3 regions of the Burkholderia sp. BC1 genome follow, and region 2 is predicted to be linked to each of the others. Evidence: predicted binding sites of a transcription regulator. Region 2 holds the regulator's gene; each other region holds the start of a gene.

Region 1 (4,304 bases), on a different contig from region 2:
CGTCGCCGGCGACACCGACAGCGTGAAGCGCGGCGGCATCGCGGCGCTCGGCATCAACTACGGCGACCTCGGCCGGCAGACGGGCAAGGTCGTCGCGCGTATCCTGAAGGGCGAGAAGCCGGGCGCGATCGCCTCCGAGACGAGCAGCAACCTCGAGCTGTTCGTGAACACGGGCGCGGCCGCGAAGCAGGGCGTGACGCTCTCGCCGGATCTCGTGAAGGAAGCGAAGACGGTCATCAAGTAAGCCGCAGCCCCGGCTGCGCCCGAAGGCCCGATCGGGGCCTGCTCGACACCGCCGGACGGGCGGCCCCCACCGGGGCCGCTCGTTCGCTTGGCCCGGCCGCACACGTCCGGCCGGGAGGCAACAGGATTTTCCATCATGTCTCTGTTCTCGTTTCTGGGTGCGCTGGAGATCGGCCTGATCTTCAGTCTCGTCGCCCTCGGGGTGCTGATCTCGTTTCGCATCCTCAACTTCCCCGACCTGACCGTCGACGGCAGCTTTCCGCTCGGCGGCGCGGTCGCCGCGACGCTGATCTCCGCCGGCTACGATCCGTTCACGTCGACCTGTCTCGCGATCGTCGCGGGCGCGCTCGCCGGGTTCGTGACGGGCTGGCTCAACGTGCGCCTCAAGATCATGGATCTGCTCGCCAGCATCCTGATGATGATCGCGCTCTATTCGGTGAACCTGCGGATCATGGGCCGCCCGAACGTGCCGCTGATCACCGAGCCGAGCGTCTTCACGGTGCTGCAGCCCGACTGGCTGCCCGACTACGTGCTGCGTCCGGCGCTGCTCGCGCTCGTGGTCGTGGTCGCGAAGCTCGGCCTCGACTGGTTCTTCTCGTCGCAGCTCGGTCTCGCGATGCGCGCGACCGGCGCGAATCCGCGGATGGCGCGCGCGCAAGGCATCGCGACGGGCCGCGCGACGCTCGCCGGGATGGCGCTGTCGAACGCGCTCGTCGCGCTCGCCGGCGCGCTGTTCGCGCAGACGCAGGGCGGCGCCGACATCTCGATGGGGATCGGCACGATCGTGATCGGGCTCGCGGCGGTGATCATCGGCGAGACGCTGCTGCCCGCGCGCCGGCTCGTGCTGACGACGCTCGCGGTCGTGCTCGGCGCGATCGTCTATCGCTTCTTCATCGCGCTTGCGCTGAACAGCGAATTCATCGGCCTGAAGGCGCAGGACCTGAACCTCGTGACGGCCGCGCTCGTCACGATCGCGCTGGTGCTGCCGGCGACGCGCAAGAAGCTGTTCGCGCGCAAGAACGGAGGGGCATGACATGCTGTCCGCACAAGACCTCACACTCACGTTCAATCCCGGCACGCCGATCGAGACGCGCGCGCTGCGCGGGCTGTCGCTCGAGATTCCCGACGGCCAGTTCGTCGCGGTGATCGGCTCGAACGGCGCCGGCAAGTCGACGTTCCTGAATGCGATCAGCGGCGACCAGCGCGTCGATTCGGGCCGCATCGCGATCGACGGCGCCGACGTCACGCGCCAGCCCGCATGGGACCGTGCGCATCTCGTCGCGCGCGTGTTCCAGGATCCGATGGCCGGCACCTGCGAGGCGCTGACGATCGAGGAGAACATGGCGCTCGCAATGGCGCGCGGCGCGCGGCGCGGGTTTCGCGCGGCGCTCGATCGCGCGTCGCGCGAGCTGTTCCGCGACAAGCTGCGGCTGCTGAACCTCGGCCTCGAGAACCGGCTGACCGACCGGATCGGGCTGCTGTCGGGCGGCCAGCGTCAGGCGGTGAGCCTGCTGATGGCGTCGCTGCGGCCGTCGCGGATCCTGCTGCTCGACGAGCACACGGCCGCGCTCGATCCGAAGACGGCGGCGTTCGTGCTGGAGCTGACCGCGCGCATCGTCGCCGACAGCAAGCTGACGACGATGATGGTCACGCACAGCATGCGGCAGGCGCTCGACTACGGCGATCGCACGGTGATGCTGCATCAGGGGCAGGTCGTGCTCGACGTGGCGGGCGACGCGCGCAAGGGGCTCGACGTGCCGGATCTGCTGCAGATGTTCGAGAAGGTGCGGCACGAGCAGCTCGACGACGACGCGCTGCTGCTGGGCTGAGCGCCCGCTCGGCCGATCGGGCCGCCGCGGCCGGCGCGCAGCGTGCGCGTCGCCGCGGCGGCCCGCGTCGTTTGCGGGGACGGATAGCCGCCTGGGCGGCGGCTCCGGCAATCTGCATGACCCTTTTTGTTGAGGCCTGACAGCGCCCAAGGCGATCCTCTATACTGTATATCCATACAGCATCGAGTCGCATGATGTCCGCTTCATCCCTGTCCCCCGAATCCCTCCATCCGTCGCTCTGGCGCGGCTCGCAGCTCGCGCGCGGCGGCCCGCGCACGATCGACACGGGCTTCGCGACGCTGTCCGCCGAGTTGCCGGGCGGCGGCTGGCCGGTCGGCGGGCTGATCGAGCTGCTGGCCGCGCAGCCGGGCTGCGGCGAGATGCGGCTGCTCGCGCCCGCGCTCGCGCGCACCGTCAGCGCGCGGCGGCCGCTCGTGCTCGTCGCGCCGCCGCAATGGCCGCATGCGGCCGCGCTCGCCGCGCTCGGCGTGCCGCCGGAGTCGCTGCTGTGGCTGCGCGCCGGCAGCCGCATCGATGCGTTGTGGGCCGCCGAGCAGGCGCTCAAGACCGGCTGCTGCGGCGCGCTGCTGCTATGGCAGGATGCGCGGCCCGACGCGCTGCGGCGTCTGCATCTCGCGGCCGCGCGCACCGGCGACACGCTGTTCGTGATGCTGCGTCCGCTGTCGGCCGCGCGGCAGCCGTCGCCGGCGGTGCTGCGCGTCGCGCTGTATCCGGCGCCGGGCGGCGTGTCGCTCGACATCGTGAAGCGCCGCGGGCCCGCGCGCAGCGAGCCGCTCGAACTCGACCTGCCGTCGCCCATCGTGGAGAGCCGCTATGCGCGTCTTGCTCGGCATCCATCTGCCGCGCCTGCCGCTCGACGTGTGCGCCGCGCCGCCGTCTGACGGCGATGCGGGCGGCGCCGGCTGTGCGGTGCTCGAGCAGGGCGTCGTGCTGATCGCCGATGCGGCCGCGCGGCGGCAGGGCGTGCGCGCGGGCATGAAGCGCGGCGGCGTGCTGACGCTCGCGCCCGACACGCAGCTCGTCGAACGCGATCCCGCGCGCGAAGCCGATGCGCTGCGCGCGGTCGCGCTCGCGCTGCTGCGCTTTTCGCCGAACGTCGCACTGGCCGACGAAGCGACGCTCGTCGTCGACGTCGGCCCGAGCCTGCGCCTGTTCGGCGGCTTGCCGTCGCTGTGCCGGCAAGTGCGCGCGACGCTCGCGGCGCTCGGCTATGCGGCACGCATGTCCGCCGCGCCGACCGCCGGCGGCGCGTGGCTGCTGGCGCGCGCGTCGGCCCGTGTGCGCAGCCGGCGCCGCGTCGCGCGCCGCGCATCGCTCGTTCGCGCGCTCGACGCGCTGCCCTGCGTGCTGCTGCCCGACGCGCGTCCGTATGCGGGCTGGTTCGACGGCCTCGGCTGCCGCACGCTCGCCGATCTGCGCGGGCTGCCGCGCAAGGGGCTGCAGCGCCGTTGCGGGCCGGCGCTGCTGGCCGCGCTCGATCGCGCCTATGGCGACGCGGTCGAGCCGCTGGCATGGATGGCGGTGCCGCCGGTGTTCGACGTGCGGCTCGAATTGGCGGAGCGCGTCGACTATGCGGAAGCCGTGCTGTTCGTCGCGCGGCGTCTCGTCGTGCAGTTGTGCGGCTGGCTCGCCGCGCGGCAGTTGTCGCTGGCTGCGATGACGTTCGATCTCGAGCACGAGCGCGGCCGCCAGGCCGTGCCGCCCACGTCGCTCGAACTCGCGTTCGCCGCGCCCGTGCGCGACGAAGCGCATTTCATGCGGCTGCTCGGCGAACGGCTTGCGCGCGTCGAATTGCCGGCCGCGGTGATCGCGGTGCGCCTGAAGGCCACGCGCGTCGAATCGGTCGCGCCGCCGGCCGACGATCTGTTTCCCGAGCCGGGCGGCACGAAGGAAACGCGCGCGCGGCTGCTCGAACTGCTGGTCGCGCGGCTCGGCGCCGAGAACGTGCTGTGCGCGGCGCCGGTGGCCGATCATCGGCCCGAAGCCGCGAATCGCTGGCTGCCGCTCGATGCGCAGGCCGGCAAGCCGCCGGGCGCGCCGCCGGCGATGCCGCCGCGTCCCGTATGGTTGCTGCCCGAGCCGTTGCCGCTGCTGATGCGCGAGAACCGGCCGGTGTTCCATACGCCGCTCAGGCCGATGTCGTCGCCCGAGCGGATCGAGGCAGGCTGGTTCGACGGTCAAACGATCGCGCGCGATTACTACGTGGCGCAA
Region 2 (4,304 bases):
GCGCGTGCCCTTCTTGTCGACGACCTTGTCGACGACCGCGACCGGCGGCTCCGCCAGAATGCTCGCCGACGGCACGACGATCTCGAACTTGTCGGGCCCGAACTCCTTGATCGACAGGAACGCCTCGTTCTCCCATGCGATCAGCACGTCGCCGATGCCACGCTGCACGAAGCTCGTCGTCGCACCGCGCGCGCCCGAATCGAGCACGCCCGCGTTCTTGTAGAGCTTCGTGACGAATTCCTTCGCCGACTGCTCGCTGCCGCCCGGCTTGTGCAGTGCATACGCCCATGCGGCCAGGTAATTCCAGCGCGCGCCGCCCGAAGTCTTCGGGTTCGGCGTGACGATCGACACGCCCGGCTTGGTCAGGTCGTCCCAGTCCTTGATGCCCTTCGGGTTGCCCTTGCGCACGAGGAACACGATCGTCGACGTGTACGGCGACGCGTTGTCGGGCAGGCGCTTCTGCCAGTCCTTGTTCACGAGCCCCTTGTTCGCGAGCGCGTCGATGTCATAGGCGAGCGCGAGCGTCACGACGTCGGCCTGCAGGCCGTCGAGCACCGAGCGCGCCTGCGCGCCCGAGCCGCCGTGCGACTGCTTGAAGTTGACCGTCTCGCCCGTCTTCGCCTTCCATTCCTTGCCGAATGCCTGGTTGAAGTCCTGGTACAGCTCGCGCGTCGGGTCGTACGACACGTTCAGGAACGTCGTATCGGCCTGCGCGTGCGTCGCGACGCCCAGCGCCGCCGCCGCGCCCAGCGCGAGTGTTGCAATCAAGCGGCCCGCCCCGCTCATCAGCCCCGTCGTGCGCTTCACCATCCTTGGTTCTCCAGTGTTGTCGGTATTGCGATGTCGGGCCAGTCTATCGAACGGGCTACATGATTAAAAATAATCCTTCTTCATTTTTTAATACTGAAAAGTGCTAACGCAATACGGACGGACGGTTGCGGCAGACGAACCGGCGCATGGACGTCGCAATCGGGCGTCGGAACCGGCGCGATCGCGTCGAACTTCACGTAACACTTGAAATTCGCGAAGTACTGTATAAAAATACAGCTCACTGTCTATCCATACAGTTGAACCATGACCAAACTCACCGCACGCCAGCAGCAAGTGTTCGACTTGATCCGCCGCGCGATCGAGCGCTCCGGTTTTCCGCCCACTCGCGCCGAGATTGCGGCCGAGCTGGGTTTCAGTTCGCCGAACGCGGCCGAGGAGCACCTGCGTGCGCTGGCGCGCAAGGGCGTGATCGAGCTGGCGGCGGGCGCGTCGCGCGGCATCCGGCTGCTCGGCGGCGACGACGCGCCGCACCAGTTCACGCTGCCGCATGCGGGGCTGATGCAACTGTCGCTGCCGCTCGTCGGCCGTGTCGCGGCCGGCAGCCCGATCCTCGCGCAGGAACACATCTCACAGCACTTCGCGTGCGATCCCGCGCTGTTCTCGAGCAAGCCCGACTATCTGCTGAAGGTGCGCGGGCTGTCGATGCGCGATGCCGGCATTCTCGACGGCGATCTGCTCGCGGTACAGAAGCGCACCGAAGCGAAGGACGGCCAGATCATCGTCGCGCGGCTCGGCGACGACGTCACGGTCAAGCGTCTGATGCGCCGGCCGGGCGGCATCGAGCTGATCGCCGAGAACCCGGATTACGAAAACATCTTCGTCAAGGCCGGCAGCGCGGATTTCGCGCTGGAAGGCATCGCCGTCGGGCTGATCCGCTCGGGCGAACTCTGACATTCCGTCTCGCTCAGGAGAACACCATGGAACGCCTTGCCCGCCTGCTGCCTTTCCGTCAATTCGGTCGCCTGCGTCATCTGCGCGGCCGCACGCCCTGCGCGCCGCTGTCCGCTGCGGCGCCCGCCGGCCATGAAGTCGCAGTCGAACGGCAGGCGTCGCTGCTGCCTTCGGCGCTCCCCGCCTTCGCGCGCGTGTCGCTCAATGCCGGGCTCAATCACGCGGAGCCCGCGCGGCGCGCACCGGTGCGCGTCTATCACGGCCGTTCGCGGCTGATCATGGTCGGCACGATCGACGCCGTCTGCCGGATGATCGATCGCTGCATCGCGGAGGAACGTTCGGCCGCGCAAGGCGGTCTCTGATTGCGACACGGTTTCGCTCCGGAGGTATCGTGACGCGCTCGTCGAGCCGCGCATGGCGGCTCAAACCCTTGCTGATCGTCGTGCTGGCGGTCGCCGTCATCGCGGCGATCGGCTATGCCTACGCGTCGCCGTACATCGCGCTCGGCCGCCTGAAGTCGGCGATCGATGCGCGCGATGCGCAGGCCGTCAGCGAATACGTCGACTTTCCGTCGCTGCGGATCAGCCTGAAGCAGCAGGTCACCGAGGAATTGATGCGCCGGATCGACGCGGTGAAGAAGGACAACCCGTTCGCGGTACTCGGCGCGCTGATCGGTTCCGCGTTGATCGGGCCGCTCGTCGATGCGTATGCGACGCCGGAAGGCGTGGCCGCCCTGATGAGCGGTTTCCCGCCGAAAGGCAATCCCGGCGAGCGTCCGCCCGACTGGCAGGCGCAGCAGGCCGGCGGCGCTGCGCCGTCTGCACCCGGCGCGGCCGTGCCGCCGGCGAGCGCACCGGCTCCGGGCAGCGCGGTCGCATCGGCGCCGCCGCCGGCAGCATCCGCTCCAGCGGCGCCACCGGCGCAGCAGCAAACGCACGCCGGCTACCGCAATATTGACGAATTCGTCGTCACCTATCAGCGCACGGCCGACGGCACGCGCTATGCAGCGATCTTCCACCGCTTCGGCCTGTTCTCGTGGAAGCTGTCGGCGATCGATCTGCACGCGTAGCGCGCGTCGGCGCGCTGCCGCGGCAGCGTTGGCGACGTCGCCGCGATCGGCGCCTCGAGCGCCGATCGCGCTCATCACATCACTGGCCGCTCGCCGTCGCGGCTTCGCGCTCGCGTGCGATTTCGGCCTTCTGCTCTTCGGCCGACGAGCATGCAACCAGAATGCTGCAGTTCACGCGATCGAGCAGTTGCGTATTGCCCGACCCCATCCACCATCTCGATAGTCCGCTGCGGCATCGGTGTCCGACGACGACGAGATCGACTTTCAGCTCGCCGGCGAGGTTCGCGATTTCGTCGATCGGATAACCGAACGCGAAATGGCCCTCTGCCTGCACGCCGCGCTCGCGCAGCCAGTTCACGCCTTCCTGCAGGATTTCACGTGCGGTTTCCTCGAAGCGGCCGCATGCGACGTCGGTCAGCAAGCCGGCACTTTGCGCGATGCTCGAACGCATGTCGACGACCGACAGCAGATGCGTTTCGGCCTTCAGGTCCAACGCGAGATTGGCACCGCATCGCAGCGCCTTGCGCCCCTCGAGCGTTCCGTCGTAGCACAGCAGAATCTTGTTGTAGCTAGCCATGAGACCTCCCTATCGCGACAACGAGCCCTACACATTCATCATGGTGCGCCGCAATCCGGCGCGCAAGGGATGGAAAACGCTGACGCGCCGCATGCGGCGCGTGCGCAATGATGCGGTGCACGATGATCGCGGCCCTGCACGATGCCGGCGCATACGCGCTGAACGAACGCAAGCGATGCACTAGAATGGCCCGTCGTGCCGCGGTTTCGCTGCACGCGAACGCGCATCGCCACGCTTGCTTCGATCATGCCCGATCTGACCGGCGTTGTCCCGATCCGTTCGCGGCATCCGCGCGCACCGCTGCTCGCCGTCACAACGATAACGCCGCCATGTCCGTCGCACCCATCGATTTCCGGAACGTCGAAAAGCGCTATGGCGACAAGCTCGTCGTCAACGATCTGTCCTTCCACGTGCAGGCCGGCGAGTGCTACGGGCTGCTCGGCCCGAACGGCGCGGGCAAGACCACGACACTGAAGATGCTGCTCGGCCTCGCGTATCCCGACGCCGGCGCAATCTCGCTGTGCGGCGAACCGGTGCCGTCGCGTGCGCGGCATGCACGGCGGCGCGTCGGTGTCGTGCCGCAGTTCGACAATCTCGATCCCGACTTCACGGTTCGCGAGAACCTGCTCGTGTTCAGCCGCTATTTCGGCATGTCGGCGCACGCGGCGCGCGCGCTCGTGCAGCCGCTGCTCGAATTCGCCAAACTCGAGAACAAGGCCGATGCGAAGGTCGGCGAGCTGTCCGGCGGCATGAAGCGGCGGCTCACGCTCGCACGCGCGCTCGTCAACGATCCCGACGTCCTGGTGCTCGACGAACCGACGACGGGCCTCGACCCGCAGGCACGCCACCTGATGTGGGAACGGCTGCGCTCGCTGCTCGCGCGCGGCAAGACGATCCTGATCACGACGCACTTCATGGAAGAAGCCGAACGTCTGT
Region 3 (4,304 bases), on a different contig from region 2:
GAGGTACGCGCGTTGTGCCGCCATCCGTCGTCGGTGCGCGACGACGATCGGTAAGCGCGCGCGTGTCGCGGCCGTCGTTTGACGGCGGCACGCGACACGCAAAGGGCAAAGGGCGAACGGCAACGGCGACCTGCGAAAACGCGCGGGTCGTTCGTGCCGTTTTTGCGTCGTGCGGCGCGCGTATCGCGCTCGTGCACCGCGCGATGCCTGCGCGCCGCGCGATGCGCGCGCTACGCCGCGAGATGCGCCGCAAAGCCGACCTTGCCCGGCGCGATGTCCGGCTTCAGCGTCAGCGCGGGGATGTCGTAGTCGCCCGCGTTTTGCCGGCGATACGGAATCGGCGGCGTCGTGGCGAGTTCGTCCAGACGCTTGCCGAGCGCGGCGCGCGTTTCCGCGAAACGCGCGTCGTCCATCCGGTGCGTCTGATAGATGACGAACGGCGGCAACACGTCGAAGCCCGGGTAATAGAGGATGCCGTGCTGGATCGGAAACAGCACGTCGTCGATCGGCCCGTTGATGCCGCGCGCGCTGTAGTGCGATTCCCATCCGCCGGTCGTGACGATCAGCATCGCGCGCTTGCCGGCCAGCGAGCCTTCGCCGTAACGATCGCCCCAGTGCCGGTCGGAATGCTCGCCGACGCCATATGCGAAGCCGTACGCATACACGCGCTCGACCCACCCTTTCATGATCGCCGGCATCGAGAACCACCACAGCGGGAACTGCAGGATCACCGTATCGGCCCACTTGAGCTTCTCCTGCTCGCGCGCGATGTCTTCGCGCTGCGTGCCGGTCTCGTAGGCGCGCTTCGAGTCGAGCGCCGGATCGAAGCGCGCGTCGTGCGAGCGGTCGATCATGTCGTTTGCGTCGAGCGCGGGCTTCCAGTTCATCGCATACAGGTCGCTCACCTGCACCGTATGCCCGGCTGCTTCCAGACGCGCCACGGCAAAATCGCGCAATGCGCCGTTCAGCGAACGCGGCTCGGGATGTGCATAGACGATCAGCACGTTCATGTTCGGTCCTCCGTCGGTTTAATGGACTGCAGGATGCCGATCGCGCAGGTATATTGGAAATGAATTTCCGATATTCCAGGTATAGCGATGACTAATTTGAGGCGACTCGACCTGAACCTGCTCGTGACGCTCGACGTGCTGCTCGCCGAACTCAACGTGACGCGCGCGGCCGAGAAGCTCAACCTCTCGCAGCCGTCGGTCAGCGTGCATCTGCAGAAGCTGCGCGATACGTTCGGCGATCCGCTGCTGCTGCCGGGGCCGCGCGGCATGCGGCCAACCGCGCGCGCGGAAGCGCTGCGCGAGCCGTTGCGCGACGCGCTCGAGGCCGTCGAACGCGCGGTGCTGCCCGCGACGCCGTTCGATCCGTCGACCGCGACGCACACGTGGCGCGTGGCCGCGACCGACTACGGCGAATCGACGATCGTGCTGCCCGCGCTGCATGCGCTGCGCACGGCCGCGCCCGGCACGCGGCTCGCGATCGTCGAGCTCGTGCCGCCGCGCATCGAGCAGGCCGCCGCGCGCAACGACATCGATCTCGCCTTCCATACGACCGAAGGATCGCCGCCCGGCATGCGCCGGCTGCCGCTGTTCGCCGAGCGCTACGTGCTCGTCGGCCGCGCCGGTCATCCGAAACTGAAGCGTCGCCCGACGCTCGCGCAGTTCAATGCGCTCGAGCATGTGATCGTGTCGCCGGACGGCGGCGGCTTCTTCGGCGTGACCGACGAGGCGCTCGCGAAGGTCGGCGCGACGCGGCGCGTCGTGCTGTCCGTTCCGCATTTCCTGTTCGTGATGTCGGTGCTCGCGAGCAGCGATCTCGTCGCGATGCTGCCCGAGCGGCTCGTGCGCGATACGCCTGCGCTGCGCGTCGTCGACGCGCCGATCGACGTGCCCGGCTACGAAATGTCGATGCTGTGGCACGAGCGCGTGCATCGCGATCCGGCGCATCGGTGGCTGCGCGAAACGATCGCCGCCGCGGTCTAGCGAACAGGATCGCGTCCGGGGCTTGAAACGGCGCGAAACACTGTATATATTTACAGTGCTTTTGCACCATTTGACCCGAATTCCGTCATCCCGCGACGGACGGACTTTTGTGAGGCGACCATGTTCCAGTCATCCGCATTCGATCCCGAGCAACCCGGCTTCAATCCTGTCCAGTTCGAGCGCGCCGCGCAGCGCGCGGTCGTCGATCTGCAGCGCGCGGTGGCCGGCCCCGCGCAGCGCGCGCTCGGCCTGCGGCGGCGCAGCCATCCTGCTGCGGAGCGCACGATGAGCTGGCGTGCGCTGCTCGACGTCGAAGCGCTCGCGTTCTCGAACGCGGGGTTCGTGAGCCGCAACGATCCGGCGATCGTCGACGCCTTCATCCGGCTGTGCGACAGCCGGCTCGTGCCGGCCGACATCGACGAGCCGGTCGACTGGCGCCGCGACGACGACGATCTGCCGGCCGTCTATCTGATCGTCCGCGCGATGCTCGAAGCGGAAGCGGCGGAGCAGGCCGAAGCGGCGTGAGCGCGCGAAGCGCGAGCCAGCCTTAGAGCCGCGCGGCGAGCCGCGCGCCCTGGTCGATCGCGCGCTTTGCATCGAGTTCGGCTGCGCGGTCCGCGCCGCCGATCACGTGCACCGAACGCCCGGCCGCCTGCAGCGGCGCGAGCAGCGTGCGCTGCGGTTCCTGGCCGGTGCAGAGCACGATCGTGTCGGCTTCGATCAGAGCGTGCCCGGTGCGCTGCTCGCCGTACGACACGTGCAACCCGCGCGCATCGATCCGTTCGTAGTTCACGCCGCCGATCATCTTCACCTGCTTCATCTTCAGCGTCGCGCGGTGGATCCAGCCGGTCGTCTTGCCGAGCCCCTTGCCGAGCGGCGCGGGCTTGCGCTGCAACAGCGTCACGTCGCGCGCCGGCGGCGACACCTTGGCGCGCGTGATGCCGCCGCGCGTCGCGGCCGGGTCGGTCACGCCCCACTCCGCTTTCCATTCGTCGAGATCGAGCGCCGGCGACGGTCCGTCCTGCACGAGAAATTCCGCGACGTCGAAGCCGATCCCGCCCGCACCGATCACCGCGACACTCGGGCCGACCGGCCGCGCGCCCGTCAGCACGTCGATATAGCCGAGTACGTTCGGCCCGTCCTGCCCCGGAATCTTCGGATCGCGCGGCGATACGCCGGTCGCGAGCACGATCTCGTCGTAGCCGCCGGCGATCAGGTCGCTCGCCTCGACGCGCCGGTTCAGATGCAGCGCGACGCCGGTCAGCTCGATCTGGCGGCCGAAATAGCGCAGCGCTTCGTGAAACTCTTCCTTGCCCGGAATCCGCTTCGCGAGGTTGAATTGGCCGCCGATTTGCGCCGCGCCGTCGAACAGATCGACGCGATGGCCGCGCTGCGCGAGCACGGTCGCGCAGGCGAGCCCGGCCGGCCCGGCGCCGACCACCGCGATGCGCTTCGGCTGCGCGGCGCGCGCATACTGCAGCTCGGTCTCGTGACACGCGCGCGGATTCAGCAGGCACGATGCGATCCGGTTCTTGAACGCATGATCGAGACAGGCCTGATTGCAGCCGATGCACGTGTTGATTTCGTCCGCCCGGCCCTGCGCCGCCTTGACGACGAATTCCGGATCCGCGAGCAGCGGGCGCGCCATCGATACCATGTCCGCGCAGCCGTCGGCGAGAATCCGTTCGGCGATTTCGGGCCGGTTGATGCGGTTCGTCGTGACGAGCGGAATGCCGACCTCGCCCTTCATCTTCTGCGTGACCCACGCGAACGCGCCGCGCGGCACCGACGTCGCGATCGTCGGCACGCGCGCCTCGTGCCAGCCGATTCCCGTATTGAGAATCGTCGCGCCCGCGCGCTCGACCGCCTTCGCGAGTTGCACGGTCTCGCGCCAGTCGCTGCTGTCCGGAATCAGGTCGAGCATCGACAGCCGGTAGATCAGGATGAAATCGCGGCCGACCGCTTCGCGCGTGCGCTCGACGATCTCGATCGGCAGCCGGATCCGGTTTTCGTAGGCGCCGCCCCACGCGTCGGTGCGCTTGTTCGTATGCATCGAGATGAACTGATTGATCAGGTAGCCTTCGGAGCCCATGATCTCGACGCCGTCGTAGCCGGCTTCGCGCGCGAGCTGTGCGCAGCGGACGAACGCGCGGATCTGCCGCTCGATGCCGCGCGCGCTCAGCTCGTGCGGCGCGAACGGCGAGATCGGCGACTTGATCTTCGACGGCGCAACCGCGAACGGGTGATAGCCGTAACGGCCTGTATGCAGGATCTGCAGCGCGATCTTGCCGTCCTCCGCGTGGACCGCGCGCG

Evidence for each region. The regulator LexA, encoded in region 2, represses DNA repair genes until DNA is damaged. The targets are predictions, from matches to a motif close to ACTGTATNNNNATACAGT.
Region 1: imuA (translesion DNA synthesis-associated protein ImuA) is a predicted target of LexA. The motif match lies at 2,236-2,253, and genes of this name have one in related genera.
Region 3: ACSHSS_RS17460 (DUF2471 family protein) is a predicted target of LexA. The motif match lies at 2,031-2,048, and genes of this name have one in related genera.

What each region holds. Positions count from the first base shown of each region.
Region 1 is NZ_JBQYLP010000005.1:57,892-62,195, reverse strand. It holds gene ACSHSS_RS04025 (ABC transporter substrate-binding protein) at 1-244, shown strand, start outside; gene ACSHSS_RS04020 (ABC transporter permease) at 380-1,276, shown strand; gene ACSHSS_RS04015 (ABC transporter ATP-binding protein) at 1,278-2,072, shown strand; gene imuA (translesion DNA synthesis-associated protein ImuA) at 2,267-2,974, shown strand; gene ACSHSS_RS04005 (Y-family DNA polymerase) at 2,907-4,304, shown strand, end outside.
Region 2 is NZ_JBQYLP010000076.1:12,435-16,738, reverse strand. It holds gene ACSHSS_RS25845 (sulfate ABC transporter substrate-binding protein) at 1-810, opposite strand, end outside; gene lexA (transcriptional repressor LexA) at 1,075-1,722, shown strand; gene ACSHSS_RS25835 (hypothetical protein) at 1,749-2,084, shown strand; gene ACSHSS_RS25830 (DUF2939 domain-containing protein) at 2,114-2,791, shown strand; gene ACSHSS_RS25825 (universal stress protein) at 2,871-3,368, opposite strand; gene nodI (nodulation factor ABC transporter ATP-binding protein NodI) at 3,698-4,304, shown strand, end outside.
Region 3 is NZ_JBQYLP010000032.1:56,022-60,325, reverse strand. It holds gene catC (muconolactone Delta-isomerase) at 1-54, shown strand, start outside; gene ACSHSS_RS17470 (NAD(P)H-dependent oxidoreductase) at 231-1,010, opposite strand; gene ACSHSS_RS17465 (LysR family transcriptional regulator) at 1,098-1,991, shown strand; gene ACSHSS_RS17460 (DUF2471 family protein) at 2,112-2,516, shown strand; gene ACSHSS_RS17455 (oxidoreductase) at 2,539-4,304, opposite strand, start outside.